3 regions of the Mesorhizobium sp. M1E.F.Ca.ET.045.02.1.1 genome follow, and region 2 is predicted to be linked to each of the others. Evidence: riboswitches for the same ligand, from Rfam matches in the RefSeq annotation. Region 2 holds a riboswitch; each other region holds the start of a gene.

Region 1 (4,768 bases), 1.6 Mb from region 2:
TAGCGCGAGCAACGCCTTGCGTGGGTCGAGGTGCGCTTCGTCGGTGAAGAACAGGCCGCGCCCGAACCGGCCCGCGAGCGCCGGTTCTAGCGCCGCGATCTCATCGGCGCCGAGCCGCCTGAAGCCGGACGTGCGGCGGCCGAAGCGATCCAACTCGCCGGCATCGCGGGCAGGCGCCACCACCAATGTACCGCTACGCGATACATGACCGGGCAATGCTCTGTCCCACCAGTCGGCCGCGCCGCGCCCGAGCGTCAGCACCGCCTCTTCGGCGCTCTCGCGCTCGCACCAGGGCGCGAGCATGCCGCCGGCCTGCCAGGAGGCATTGCCGGCGATCTCCTCGCGTTTATCGACCACGGTCACATCGGCGCCGCGCATTGCCAGTTCGTACGCGAGCGTCAACCCGGCAACGCCTGCGCCGCGAATGAGCACCTTCATGGCGTGTCCGTGCGCTCCGCGGTGCCGTCGACGGGCATGTAGAGGTCGCCGCCGTCCCGGTACTTCGCCGCCATCGCCGCGAGCCCTTCCTTCTGGGCTTCCGCTCGGATGTCGTGCGACATCCGCATCGAGCAGAATTTGGGGCCGCACATGGAGCAGAAATGCGCCAGCTTGTGCGCCTCCTTCGGCAGGGTCTTGTCGTGGAAGGCGCGCGCCGTCTCCGGATCGAGCGAGAGGTTGAACTGGTCCTCCCACCGGAACTCGAAGCGCGCCCGCGACAGCGCGTCGTCCCTGGCCTTGGCGGCCGGATGGCCCTTGGCGAGGTCGGCCGCGTGAGCGGCAATTCTGTAGGTGATGACGCCGGTCTTGACGTCGTCGCGGTCGGGCAGGCCGAGGTGTTCCTTTGGCGTGACGTAGCAAAGCATTGCTGTTCCAAACCAGCCGATCATCGCCGCGCCGATGCCTGATGTGATGTGGTCGTAGCCGGGCGCGATGTCGGTGGTGAGCGGTCCGAGCGTATAGAACGGTGCTTCGCCGCAGACCGCGAGCTGCTTGTCCATGTTCTGCTTGATCTTGTGCATCGGCACATGGCCGGGGCCTTCGATCATCACCTGGCAGTCCTTGGCCCAGGCGATCTTCGTCAGCTCTCCAAGCGTTTCCAATTCGGCGAACTGGGCGGCGTCGTTGGCGTCGGCGATCGAGCCGGGGCGAAGGCCGTCGCCAAGCGAGAACGCCACGTCATAGGTGCGGCAGATGTCGCAGATCTCCTCGAAATGCTCGTAGAGGAAGCTCTCCTTGTGGTGGTGCAGGCACCACTTTGCCATGATCGAGCCGCCTCGCGACACGATGCCGGTGACGCGGTCGACGGTCAGCGGAATGTAGGGCAGCCGCACGCCGGCATGGATCGTGAAATAATCCACACCCTGCTCGGCCTGCTCGATCAGCGTATCGCGATAGACCTCCCAGGTCAGCGCCTCGGCGATGCCGCCGACCTTCTCGAGTGCCTGATAGAGCGGCACCGTGCCGATCGGCACCGGTGAGTTGCGCACGATCCAGTCGCGGATGTTGTGGATGTTGCGGCCGGTGGAGAGGTCCATCACCGTATCGGCGCCCCATCGGATCGCCCACACCATCTTTTCGACCTCTTCAGCCATCGACGAGGTGACGGCGGAATTGCCGATATTGGCGTTGATCTTGACCAGGAAGTTGCGGCCTATGATCATCGGCTCGCTCTCGGGATGATTGATGTTGGAGGGAATGATGGCGCGGCCGCGCGCCACCTCCTCGCGCACGAATTCCGGGGTGACGAAGTCCGGGATCGCGGCGCCGAAGCCCTCGCCATCGCGTTGAAGTTTCGAACGCAACTGCCCACGGCCGAGGTTTTCGCGGATGGCGACGAACTCCATTTCCGGTGTGATGATGCCGGCGCGTGCGTAGGCAAGCTGGGTGACGGCACGGCCGCCGGTAGCGCGCAACGGCCTGTTGCGCGTCGGAAACTCCGGCGTCAGGCGATCGGCGGAGACCAAGCCGTTGTCCTCGGGTTTGACCGTGCGGCCCTCGTAGCGCTCGACATCGCCGCGCGCCTCGATCCATGCCTCGCGCAACCGCGGCAAGCCGCGCTCGATCTCGGTCTTCACCGTCGCGTCGGTGTAGGGACCGGACGAGTCGTAGACCGTCACCGGCGGCTCGCCGGCGCTTGGGTGAACCGAGATCTCGCGCATCGGGACACGCAGGCCCGGGTGAAGTTGGCCCGGTTTGTGGACTTTCTTCGAAGCGGGCAATTCGCCGACGGTGACGGTCGGGGTAAGGGCATTCATGAGTGAGCCTCCTTGCTCGATTGCAACGGAGACCCAGTCCACGCGAAGAGGATGAAGTGACGCTTCGCATGGAAGACGGGCACCGCCCGAATGCCGAAGCCGGATTGCCGACCCGCGAAACCTCGCACCGTCCCTACGCCAGTATGAACTGGATCAGGTTCAACGGGTCACTGCGCGCGATAGCAGTATCTCAGCCCCTTGCCGGGACTCCCCTGGTGAGGCGCCTAGGTTGGACGATGCGACGCCGCCCTGTCAACTCTTGAGGCCCACGGGAGCCTCGAAAGTGCCACTGCAATGACGCACATCTTGTGATCTTGGCGCTCGAGGCGATCCGTGGTCTGTGTCAATCGTAGCGAACTCTGCCGCGCAGGCGATGACGGTTGAAACCATCCTCGGGTGATGCAGACACGGCTCACCTCGTCATCGTAGAGCGATGATGAAGCGAGCGCGTCAGGCAACACGACCTATAGCCGACGCACTCAGGCCGTCCCCAACCCTTGCAACAGAGGGGCGCAGAATCGACCATGACTGTTGATGCCGTTGTAAAGATTTATGAAAATGTAATCGCCAGGCGCACATCAGGGCAGAATCGGCCCGTCTAAATGCCAACCACCAGCGCCCCGCCGGTAAGGCCTGCGCCGGCGGCTGCCAGCAGCAGCTTCTCGCCCGGTCGAAAGGGTTTTGCCCCGTGCGCCACCGACAGGGATAGGGGGATCGTCGCGGCCGACGAATTGCCATGGTCGGCGATGGTCTTGACGATGCGCCCGTCCTCGATGCCGAGCGATTTCCCGACTGCGTTAAAGATGCGGGCATTTGCTTGATGCGGCACGAAACGGGCGATCTCTGGTGCCGAAAGGCCGGCCGCTGCCAGCGCCTCGACGGAACAGCGGCTCATCATCTCCACGGCCTTGACGAAGACGTCGCGGCCGTTCGCGATGGTCATGCGGGTTTCGGCAATGTCGATTTCGTCGGAGAACGGACGGTTGCTGCCGCCTGCCGGGATATGGATCAGGCCATAAGCGGACCCATCCGAGGCAACCGAGGCACCGAGTATGCCGTGGCTGGGATCATTTGACGGAGCCAGCGCCACCGCACCTGCGGCATCGGCGAACAATACGGCGCTCGCCCGCTCGGTCGGATTGATCCGGCGGCTCAAAATGTTGGCGGCGATGACGATGGCCGGCTTGTTGTGCAGGCGCACGAAGCCGTCGGCGAAGGTCATGGCGTAGATGAACCCCGCGCAGGCACCGGCCAGGTCGACCCCACCGGCGCTTTCAAGGCCGAGCCTGTGCGCCACCAGCGGCGCGCTCGGTGGCAAGAGATGATCCGGCGTCGAGGTGGCGAGCAGCAGCAGGCCGATATCCTTGCGGTCGATGCCGGCGGCTTGCAGCGCCATGTCGCCTGCCTTGGCCGCCAGTCCGGAAAGCGTGTCGCCAGGCTCCGCCCAGAAACGCGAGCGGATGCCGGTGCGCTTCTCGATCCAGCCGCCTTCCAACCCGAGGCTTGCCTCGATCTCGGCATTGCCCACCCGGCGCGCCGGCACATGATGGCCAAGGCCGATGATGCGCGCCGTGCGGTTCATCTTTTGTCGCCCGCAAGTTCAGCAGCCTCGTCGAAAGCGTCGTAAAGCTGGTCGAGCTCGTCCGACGTGACGCAATAGGGCGGCAGCACGTAGATGACGTTGCCGAGGGGGCGCACCAGCAATCCGCGCTCGAGGAAGAAGGCGCGCAGCCTTGGGCCGACCTCGGCGAGATAGCCTGCATTGCCGACACGAAGGTCGAGCGCGGCGATGGTGCCGGCCGTGCGCATATTGTCGAAACGCGGGTCCCCGTTGAACCGTGCAATCTTCTGCGCCTGCATCCTCGACAGGGTTGTCACGCGTTCCGCCACAGGCTCGTCGTTCCAGATTTCGACATTCGCCAGTGCTGCCGCGCAGGCGATCGGGTTTGCAGTGTAGGAACTCGAATGGAAGAAGGTCTTGGACCGATCCGTCGAGTAATGCGCTCGGAAGATCGCGTCGGTGGCAAGCGTCGCCGCAAGCGGTAACGATCCACCCGTCAGTCCCTTGGATGTGCACAGAATATCGGGCGCGACCGCCGCCTGTTCGCAGGCGAACATGGTGCCTGTGCGGCCCCAGCCGGTCATGACTTCGTCGGCGATGAAAAGCGTCCCCGAGCGCTCGGCAATGCGCTTGAGTTCGGCGAGAACTGAGGCCGGATATATCAGCATGCCACCGGCGCCAAGCACCAGCGGCTCGACGATCAGCGCGGCAACCTCGCCGTCACGCGAAAGCCGTTCGAAGGCATCGAGCGTCTGCTGCTCGTGGCCGGCGGCAGGGAAGGGGATGGTGTCGACCTGAAACAACAGCGGTTCGTAAGCAGCGTTGAAGACGCCGCGCGCGCCGACGCTCATCGTGCCGATGGTGTCGCCGTGATAGCTGTGTTCCATGACGACGATACGCGAGCGCGGCGCGCCATTGTTGCGCTGAAACCCGAGCGCCATCTTCAGCGCCA
Region 2 (4,768 bases):
ACCGCCTCGATCTTCTTCGGCAGGGATTCCAGCGCGAATTTCTGCTTGAACGAAAGCTTCTTCGCCGGGCCTTTCGCGGTCGCCTGCTCGCCTTTCGGCGCAGAGCTTGCGTCGGTGGTTTCGGCCTTCGGCCTTGCTCTGCGTTCCTCGAGCCTCGAGCCGCCGCGCTGCGCCAGCATGTCGGAGTAGCCGCCGGCGTACTCGATCCAGCGGCCGCTGCCGTCGGGCGCGATCACGCTGGTGACGGTGCGGTCGAGGAAATCGCGGTCGTGGCTGACAAGGATCACCGTTCCGGCAAAGCCGGCGACCAGTTCCTGCAGCAGTTCCAGCGTCTCCATGTCGAGATCGTTGGTCGGCTCGTCGAGCACCAGGAGGTTCGCCGGCCGCACCAGCACGCGGGCGAGCAGCAGGCGCGCCCGCTCGCCACCCGAAAGCTCGCGCACCGGCGTGCGCGCCTGCTCCGGCTTGAACAGAAAATCCTTCATGTAGGAGACGACATGGCGCTGCTCGCCATTGACCACAAGGTTCTCGCCGCGCCCGTCGGTCAGGTAGTGCGCCAGCGTCTCCTGCGGATCGACGGCCTCGCGCTTCTGGTCGAGCGTCGCGATCTCCAGATTGACGCCGAGCCGCACGGAGCCGGCATCCGGCGTCAGCTCGCCGGTCAGCATCTTGAGCAGCGTCGTCTTGCCGGCGCCGTTCGGCCCGACCAGGCCGACACGGTCACCGCGCTGGATGCGGGTCGAGAAACCCTTGACCACGGTGAGGTCGCCGAAGCTTTTGTCGATGGCCTTGGCCTCGATCACCAGCTTGCCGGATTCGGCGGCATCGCTCGCCACCATGGTCGCCGTGCCCTCGGCGCCGCGATGGCTGCGGAAACGCTGGCGCATGGCCTGCAGCTCGCCGAGCCGGCGCATGTTGCGCTTGCGCCTGGCGGTCACGCCATAGCGCAGCCAATGCTCCTCGCGCACGATCTGGCGGCCGAGCTTGTGCTGCTCGCGCTCTTCCTCCTCAAGCACCTGGTCGCGCCATTCCTCGAAATGCGCAAAGCCCCTGTCCAGCCGCCGCGTCTGGCCGCGGTCGAGCCAGACGGTGGCGCGCGAGACGCGTTCGAGAAAGCGGCGGTCGTGCGAGATCAGGATGACGGCCGAGGAGGTGCGGGCAAGCTCCTCTTCCAGCCATTCGATGACCGACAGGTCGAGATGGTTGGTCGGCTCGTCGAGCAGAAGGATGTCGGGTTCCGGCGCCATGACGCGGGCAAGGGCTGCGCGGCGCGCCTCGCCGCCGGAAAGGTCGTCCGGCCGTTCCTCGCCGGTCAGGCCGAGATGGTCCATGAGATAGGTGGCGCGATGCGGATCGTCGGCCGGGCCCAGCCCCGCCTCGACATAGGCGCGCACGCTGGCGAAGCCGTCCATGTCGGGCATTTGCGGCAAATAGCGAACCGTCGCCGAAGGCTGGCGGAAGACCTCGCCGTCCTGCGGCTCGATCAGCCCGGCAGCGATCTTGAGCAGCGTCGACTTGCCCGAGCCGTTGCGGCCGACCAGCGCGATCTTCTCGCTGGCGGAGGCGCTGAGCGCCGCGCCGTCGAGCAGCGGCGTGCCGCCGAAGGTCAGTTTTATGCCGTCGAGATTGAGAAGAGGCGGAGCCATGTCAGCTTTCGGGAAGAGGATAAGGGTGGGCCAGAAGCAGCGCCCGGCCGCGCTCGAGCGCGATCTCGAGCCGTCCCTTGACCTCGTTCGATATAGTGAGCGAGGAGCCGAACGCCACCTTGACGCGATCGAGCGGCCATTTTGCGCCGGTGACCGTCAGGCCGGTGAGATCGGAGAAGCCCTGCACCGAAAACAGCGTGCCGTCGGCATAGTCGAAGCCGGCTGGTTTCCCCGGCAGGATGGGGACACCTTCCTGTGCGCCGCTGGTCAGCAGAATATTGGTGCCGGCCTCGGCCAGCCGAAGCCCAAGCGCCAGATGCAGAAAGGCATGGTCCGCGCGCCTGCCGCCGAAGGCGCCGGCCAGCACCAGGCTGGTGGCGCCGCGCGCGAGCGCTTCGGCGATTGCGAGCTCGCCGTCAGTCATGTCCTTCTCGGCCGGGAAGATCTTGCGCGGCACGGCGGCCAGATCCTCCGGCAGGTCCGCGGGCACCGAATCGAAATCGCCGACCCAGAGCTCCGGCACGAGGCCAAGCATGCGGGCATGGCCGATGCCGCCGTCGGCGGCGATGACGCGCGAGCCTTCGATCTGGCGATCGAGCCGAGGCGTGCGGACGAGTTCGCCGCCAAGCAGGATGGTGAATGTGCCCATGGCCGTCGCCCTTACCAGCCCCGCCCGCGAAACGGAAGCCGGGCGCATCCAAACGGAACGGCGCTCGTTACGGAGTAAGCCGTGATGCATTGGATGCCCGGCAACTTCCGCTTGCGCGCCGCTTCGGCCGGGCCTATGTCTCGAAGCGCTCTAACGGGGTGCCGGACGCTGACTTTCGCGAACCGGCTGAGAGGCAACAAAGCCAACCCGCTGAACCTGATCCGGTTTGTACCGGCGGAGGGATTAGACGTCTCGGACCATCCGACGCCTCAATTCCTTTAACACGAACGAAGGAGGCGCCGATGCGCTCACTATGGTCCCAGCTTATTCTCGCAACCGGCTTGGTTTCGCTGCTGGCGGGTCTCGGGCCCGCCGAGGCGAAGGACAAGCTCGCTGTCTATACCTATGAAAGCTTCACCGCCGACTGGGGTCCTGGACCCGCGGTGAAGAAGGAATTCGAGGCCGAATGCGGCTGCGACCTCGAATTCGTCTCGGTCGCCGACGGCGTGGCATTGCTCAATCGCGTCAAGCTGGAAGGCGCCGGCACCAAGGCCGATGTCGTGCTCGGCCTCGACACCAACCTGACGGCGGACGCCAAGGCGAGCGGCCTGTTCGTGCCGCATGGCGAAGTGTCCGGCATCAACGTGCCCGGCGGCTGGAGCGACGATACCTTCGTGCCCTTCGACTACGGCTATTTCGCCGTCGTCTACGACACTGAGAAGCTGAAGAGCCCGCCGAAAAGCCTGAAGGAGCTAGTCGAGGGCAGCGCCTCCGACAAGATCGTCATCCAGGATCCGCGCACCTCGACGCCGGGCCTCGGCCTGCTTCTCTGGGTGAAGTCGGTCTATGGCGACAAGGCGCCGGAAGCCTGGGCGAAGCTGAAGCAGAAGGTGCTGACCGTGACGCCGGGCTGGAGCGAGGCCTACGGCCTGTTCACCAAGGGTGAGGCGCCGATGGTGCTCTCCTACACCACCTCGCCGGCCTATCACATGGTGGCGGAGAACACCGAACGCTACCAGGCGGCGTCCTTCGAGGAAGGAGAATACCTGCAAATCGAAGTCGCCGGCGTCACCAAGACGGGCGCGAAGAACCCGCTGGCGGAAAAGTTCATCGCTTTCATGACCGGGCCGAAATTCCAGGACGTCATCCCGGAGACCAACTGGATGTTCCCGGCCGGCAAGACCGACAAGCCGCTCAATCCGGCCTTCGACAAGCTGGTGAAGCCGACCAAGACCTTGCTGTTCAGTCCCGAGGAGGTCGCGGCCAACCGCAAAGCCTGGGTGGATGAGTGGCTGGCGGCGATGAGCAAGTAGAGTCCGGCTAGTTCTCGAAAGATGGTTGCTCTACGGCGCCCCCCTCTGTCCTGCCGGACATCTCCCCCTCAAGGGGGGAGATTGGCTGTCACCTCGACTTTCGCCAATCTCAAACGTTGCAGGACCGAGCGGGGCGTTCGAACTTCCAATCTCCCCCCTAGAGGGGGAGATGTCCGGCAGGACAGAGGGGGGCGCGAAGGAACGCGGCGTCGGCTAGCTCACGCCCAGATGGTGCCGCGTGCAGCCCGCGCGCTCTGACTCCCGCATCAGCGCTGGCGTCATCGCCCTCGCGGCAATCGCCTTGCTCATCGGCGGCGCCTTCGCCGGCCTCGCGCTGGAAGGCGCGCACGATCCATCCGGCGCTGTCGCTGCCTTCGACGGCTATCTCCTGCGCGTCGCCCGCTTCACGCTTTGGCAGGCGCTGCTGTCGACACTGCTGTCGGTCGCGCCGGCGCTGCTGGTGGCACGCGCCCTGTCCAGGCATCCGGGCTTTCCGGGGCGTCGCCTGATCCTGCAGCTCTTCACCGTGCCGCTGGCGCTGCCGGCCATCGTCGCCGCCCTTGGTGTGCTGGCGCTCTACGGCCATGCCGGCTATTTTGCCGGCGTTCTCGTCAGGTTCGGCAGCGGTGAATGGCCTGGCATTTACGGCCTGTCCGGCATTCTGATCGCGCATGTCTTCTTCAACCTGCCCTTGGCCACGCGCCTGTTCCTCGAGGCGTTGGGCACGGTGCCCGCCGACCAGTGGCGGCTGGCGAGCCAGCTCGGCATGGGCGCCTGTCCGGCATTGCGGTTGATCGAATGGCCGGCGTTGCGCACGGCCTTGCCGGGCGTCGCCGGGCTGGTGTTCATGCTCTGCATCACTTCCTTCACCATCGTGCTGACGCTCGGCGGCGGACCTGCCGCCACGACTTTGGAAGTCGCCATCTATCAGGCGCTGCGCTTCGATTTCGATCCGGCCCGGGCGGTGGTGCTGACGCTGCTGCAGATCGGCCTGACCTTCGTCATCGTCGCTCTGCTCACGCGGCTCGGCGCCAATACGGTCGGCGATGCCAATCTGCCGGTAGCGCCGCGCCGCTATCTTGCGACAGGCAAGGCTGAAACGGTGATGAACGCCGGCCTGATCGTACTTGCCTTGCTGTTCGTCGCCGGACCGATGGCGG
Region 3 (4,768 bases), 2.3 Mb from region 2:
GGAGCAGCATTTCGCCGCGCACGCCGCGCAAGTCGTCGTCGGCTCGCGCGATGCCCGTGCAGTCGATCACCTGATCGAAGTCGGAAAGGGCAACCTCGCCCGCCTCGAAAAGGAAGACGACGCCCATGGCGCGCAGTTTGCCGGCGAGGGCTTCGAGAACCCGACGGGGATCGAGATGGGCTTCGCCGGCAAAGAACAGGCCCTGGCGGAAGCGACCGGCAAGATCGGGTTCGAGGGCGGCAATCGCCTTTTCGTCGAGCGGCTCACAATTGCGCGTGCGAGCCGAAAAACGGGCAAGCTCGAAGGCGTCGCGCGCGTGAGCGACGACGAGAGTGCCGGCCCTTGTCACGAGCCCGGGCAGCGTCCTTTCCCACCAGTCGGCCGAAACCTTGCCGAGCGTGACAACCGCCTCCTCGGCGCTTTCGCGTTCGCACCAGGGGGCGAGCATGCCGCCAGCGAGCCAGGAGGCGTTGCCGCCTATCTGGCTGCGAATTTCAGCAACCGTGACCGACGCACCCCGCGCGGCCAATTCGTGGGCGACGGTGAGGCCTGCCACACCGGCGCCTTTGACAAGGACGCGGCGCATGGCTCAGTGCGTCTCCCGATCTTTCTGCGCCAAAGCCTGATTTTCCGCCTCGGGCGGTTCGACCGGCATATAGAGATCGCCGCCTGCGCGATATTTCTCCGCCATCGCCGCCATCCCCTCCTTCTGCGCTTCCGCGCGAATGTCGTGGGAGATGCGCATGGAGCAGAATTTCGGCCCGCACATGGAGCAGAAATGCGCCAGCTTGTGCGCTTCCTTGGGCAAGGTCTCGTCGTGCATCGAGCGCGCGGTTTCGGGATCGAGCGACAGGTTGAACTGGTCTTCCCAGCGGAACTCGAACCGTGCCCGCGAAAGCGCGTCGTCGCGGATCTTCGCCGCGGGATGCCCCTTGGCAAGATCCGCGGCGTGCGCGGCTATCTTGTAAGTGATCACGCCGGTCTTGACGTCGTTGCGATCCGGCAGGCCGAGATGTTCCTTCGGCGTCACATAGCAGAGCATGGCCGTGCCGAACCAGCCGATCATGGCGGCACCGATGCCGGAGGTGATGTGGTCGTAGCCCGGCGCTATGTCCGTCGTCAGCGGCCCGAGAGTGTAGAACGGCGCCTCGCCGCAGACGGCAAGTTGCTTGTCCATGTTCTGCTTGATCTTGTGCATGGGAACATGGCCGGGGCCTTCGATCATCACCTGGCAGTCTTTCGCCCAGGCGATCTTCGTCAATTCGCCAAGCGTCTCCAGCTCGGCGAATTGGGCTTGGTCATTGGCATCGGCGATCGAGCCGGGGCGAAGGCCGTCGCCGAGCGAGAAGGAGACGTCATAGGCTCTGGCGATGTCGCAGATCTCCTCGAAATGCTCATAGAGGAAGCTTTCGCGATGATGGTGAAGGCACCATTTCGCCATGATCGAGCCGCCCCTGCTGACAATACCGGTAACCCGGCCGACGGTGAGCGGGATGTAGTGCAGCCGCACGCCGGCATGAATGGTGAAGTAGTCGACGCCCTGCTCGGCCTGCTCGATCAGCGTGTCGCGATAGACTTCCCAACTCAGATCCTCGGCGATGCCGCCCACCTTCTCCAGCGCCTGGTAGAGCGGCACCGTGCCGATCGGCACCGGCGAATTGCGCACGATCCATTCGCGGATGTTGTGGATGTTGCGGCCGGTCGACAGGTCCATGACCGTGTCGGCGCCCCAGCGGATCGCCCAGACCATCTTTTCGACCTCCTCGGCCATCGACGAGGTGACTGCGGAATTGCCGATATTGGCGTTGATCTTCACCAGGAAATTGCGGCCGATGATCATCGGCTCGCTCTCGGGATGGTTGATGTTGGCGGGGATGATGGCGCGGCCCCGCGCCACCTCGTCGCGCACGAATTCCGGCGTGACGAAATCCGGTATCGACGCGCCGAACGCTTCCCCATCCTGTTGCAGCTTGCCCCGCAGCATCTCGCGGCCAAGGTTCTCGCGGATGGCCACAAATTCCATCTCGGGCGTGACGATCCCGGCGCGCGCATAGGCGAGCTGCGTCACCGCCTTGCCGGCCCTTGCCCTCAGCGGACGATTGCGGACGGGAAATTCCGGCGTCAGGCGCTCTCCTGTCGCAAATCCGTTGTCCTCCGGCCTGACATGGCGGCCGTCATAGGACTCGACATCGCCGCGTGCCACGATCCAGTCCTCCCGAAGCCTGGCAAGACCCTTTTCGATGTCCGTTTCAATCGCCGGGTCGGTATAGGGGCCGGACGGATCGTAGACGGTCACTGGCGCCTCGCCGGCGGTCGGGTGAACGGCGATCTCGCGCATCGGCACCCTGATCTGCGGATGGAGGACGCCGGACTTGTGGATCTTCCGCGACGCCGGCAGCGGCCCGGTCGATACGGTCGGGGTCAAGGCATTCATTTGAGGCTCCTTTGCTCGTTGCATTGGAGACCCAGTTCTGTGCCGGAAGGATGTAAAGCCGCCTTGGTCAACCTGTGCGAACAGGTCTTCGGGCATGAACTCCCGCAAAGCGCTTGCACCGTCCCTACGCCAGTATGAACTGGATCAGGTTCAACGGGTCACTGCGCCGCAGAAGCCAGCAGTATCTCAGCCCCTTGCCGGGACTCCCCTGGTGAATGGCCTAGGTTGAACGGGCCGGCGCCATCTTGTCAAGCGTGGTTGGCCGGCAATCGCGAGTCATTGCCGTCGTGGACGCAAGGTTGGAGATCGTGCGGCCCGCCGGCAAGCCGTGCGAATGAAGCACGCGCGCAAGGCTCGAAACCGGATTCATCAATTGTCTTCGGGAACGACTTCCAGCGCCGCGCGACCGCCCCGACTGGCCGATGCCCACAGTGCCATCAGCGGCGCGGCCAGCAGCAGGAAGGGCGGCAGAAGATTGGGGAAATAGATGCGCGTATCGTGGATCGGGAAGACCGCGAACTTGGCGAGCACGCCGAGCACGAGCGCCGCAAGCAGGATGCCGGCGCGCCGGTCGAGCCGGAAGCCGGCGCGGTCGAGCCCGTACCAGCCGGCTAAAGCCAGCACCGAGACGCCGACCCAGTTGTTGACGTTGATGGCGCGCACCACCGAGGCGGCGAAGGCCCTGAGATAGGCCGCCGCCGAGAATGGCGGTTCGAAACCGTCCATATTGTAGTGCTGCTCGATGCTGGAGAACCACAGATGCGGCCACCAGCCGGGGTGCTGGGCCCAGTGCGAGATGGCGAAATAGGCGACGAAAGAGACAGCGAAACCAGCCAGCGCCCCCCACGCCTTCTGCCGGAATGCGACAAGCAGCACGGCGAAGATGGCGAGGAAGACGATGTTGTCCGGCCGCGCCATGAAGGCGAGGAAAAGCAGAATCGCCGTCGCCGCCTCGCGCTTGCGCACATAGGCGAACAGCCCGCCGAGGAACAGCGCCGAGCAGAGAAGGTCAGGCGTCGAAGCCCGCGCGGCGTCGCCGAAATCGGACATGATCAGGACGGCGCCGACGACGGGCGCCAGCGCCAGCGCGCCTTCCGCGCGCAGCCAGGTGAGCGTGATCGCGCCGAACAGCAGCACCGAGAACACCTGCACCAGCCGCATCGCCTCGACCGGCGACACGACATGGCTGAGGCTGGACAGGATCTCGGCGTAGAGGAACTTGATCCGGTACATGCCGAGCAGCGAATGGAAGTCGGCGGCATTCTCCGTCATGTGGCTGCGAAAGCCGCCGCCATCATCGGTCAGCGTCTTGTAGTCGCCGGCCGACACGCCGGCTTTCACCGTGCTGTAGGCATAGTCGTGCAGCGCCTGCGGATCGGGATAGGCGTCTTCCTCGGCGATCGCCAGATAGGGCAGCATGTCCCAATTGGCGTCGGGCATGAACCAGGCCGTGAAAGCGGTGAGCAGGATATAGAGCGAGAAGGTCGCCGCGCCGATCGGCGCGGCCCATCTTGCATAGGCTCCCTCGCCCCAGGCAAGACCGGCGCCGGTCAGCCGGTCGAGCGGATTGGCGGGAGCGACGGGTGATGGCCTGGTCAGCATCGTCTGTCTCAGAGGACCTGGCTTTTGACGAAGTCCTTCACGATCGCCACGATGCCGCGCGACAGGAGGTTGTCGAAGGCATCGACGAAGCGGTCGACATGCTCGCGCTGGCAGATCAGCGGCGGCTCAAGCCGGATGACGTTGCGATTGTACTCGGTGAAGGCGACGAGCACGTCATAGTCGCGCAGGAGCAGCGAGCCGACGAAGCCCGACAGCGAGCCCTTCAGCTTGTCGTCGAGCACGCTCACCACCGGACGCAGCATCATCGGCAGGGTCTGCGAGAAATCGTGGAACTCGAGTCCGACCATAAGACCCTTGCCGCGCACGTCCTTGATGATCTTTGGATATTTCTCCTTCAGCGCCTGCAGCCGCTGCAGAAGGTAATCGCCGGTCGAGGCGGCGTTGTCGATGAGGCCCTCGTCATAGAGGACGTTCAGCGCCTCGATCGCGGTGACGCAAGCCTCGCCCATGCCGCCGAAGGTCGCCATGGCATGGATCATCGCCGTCTTCGGCGTGCCATAGGCCTTCATGTAGACGTCCCGCTTGGCGATCATGGCGCCGACCGCCGCCTTGCCGCCGCCGAGCGATTTCGCCAGCGCAGTCACGTCCGGCACGACGCCGTAATGCTCGAAGGCATAGAAGCGGCCGCTGCGGCCATAGCCGCACTGCACCTCGTCGGCGACCCACAGCACGCCATGCTGGTCGCAAAGCGCGCGCAGCTTCTGCCAATAT

Evidence for each region. Region 2 has a riboswitch for thiamine pyrophosphate ahead of thiB (thiamine ABC transporter substrate binding subunit). Riboswitches for the same ligand answer to the same signal wherever they lie in the genome.
Region 1: another riboswitch for thiamine pyrophosphate. It lies ahead of thiC (phosphomethylpyrimidine synthase ThiC); the one in region 2 lies ahead of thiB (thiamine ABC transporter substrate binding subunit).
Region 3: another riboswitch for thiamine pyrophosphate. It lies ahead of thiC (phosphomethylpyrimidine synthase ThiC); the one in region 2 lies ahead of thiB (thiamine ABC transporter substrate binding subunit).

Annotation. Positions count from the first base shown of each region.
Region 1 is NZ_CP034447.1:3,915,950-3,920,717, forward strand. Features, by position in the region: gene thiO (glycine oxidase ThiO) at 1-438, opposite strand, end outside; gene thiC (phosphomethylpyrimidine synthase ThiC) at 435-2,255, opposite strand; TPP riboswitch at 2,368-2,479, opposite strand; gene EJ070_RS18935 (beta-ketoacyl-ACP synthase III) at 2,854-3,837, opposite strand; gene EJ070_RS18940 (adenosylmethionine--8-amino-7-oxononanoate transaminase) at 3,834-4,768, opposite strand, start outside.
Region 2 is NZ_CP034447.1:2,357,485-2,362,252, forward strand. Features, by position in the region: gene EJ070_RS11450 (ABC-F family ATP-binding cassette domain-containing protein) at 1-1,646, opposite strand, end outside; gene EJ070_RS11455 (thiamine diphosphokinase) at 1,648-2,295, opposite strand; TPP riboswitch at 2,440-2,555, shown strand; gene thiB (thiamine ABC transporter substrate binding subunit) at 2,598-3,608, shown strand; gene thiP (thiamine/thiamine pyrophosphate ABC transporter permease) at 3,847-4,768, shown strand, end outside.
Region 3 is NZ_CP034447.1:4,630,892-4,635,659, reverse strand. Features, by position in the region: gene thiO (glycine oxidase ThiO) at 1-586, opposite strand, end outside; gene thiC (phosphomethylpyrimidine synthase ThiC) at 590-2,434, opposite strand; TPP riboswitch at 2,538-2,654, opposite strand; gene EJ070_RS22230 (hypothetical protein) at 2,804-4,036, opposite strand; gene EJ070_RS22225 (aspartate aminotransferase family protein) at 4,045-4,768, opposite strand, start outside.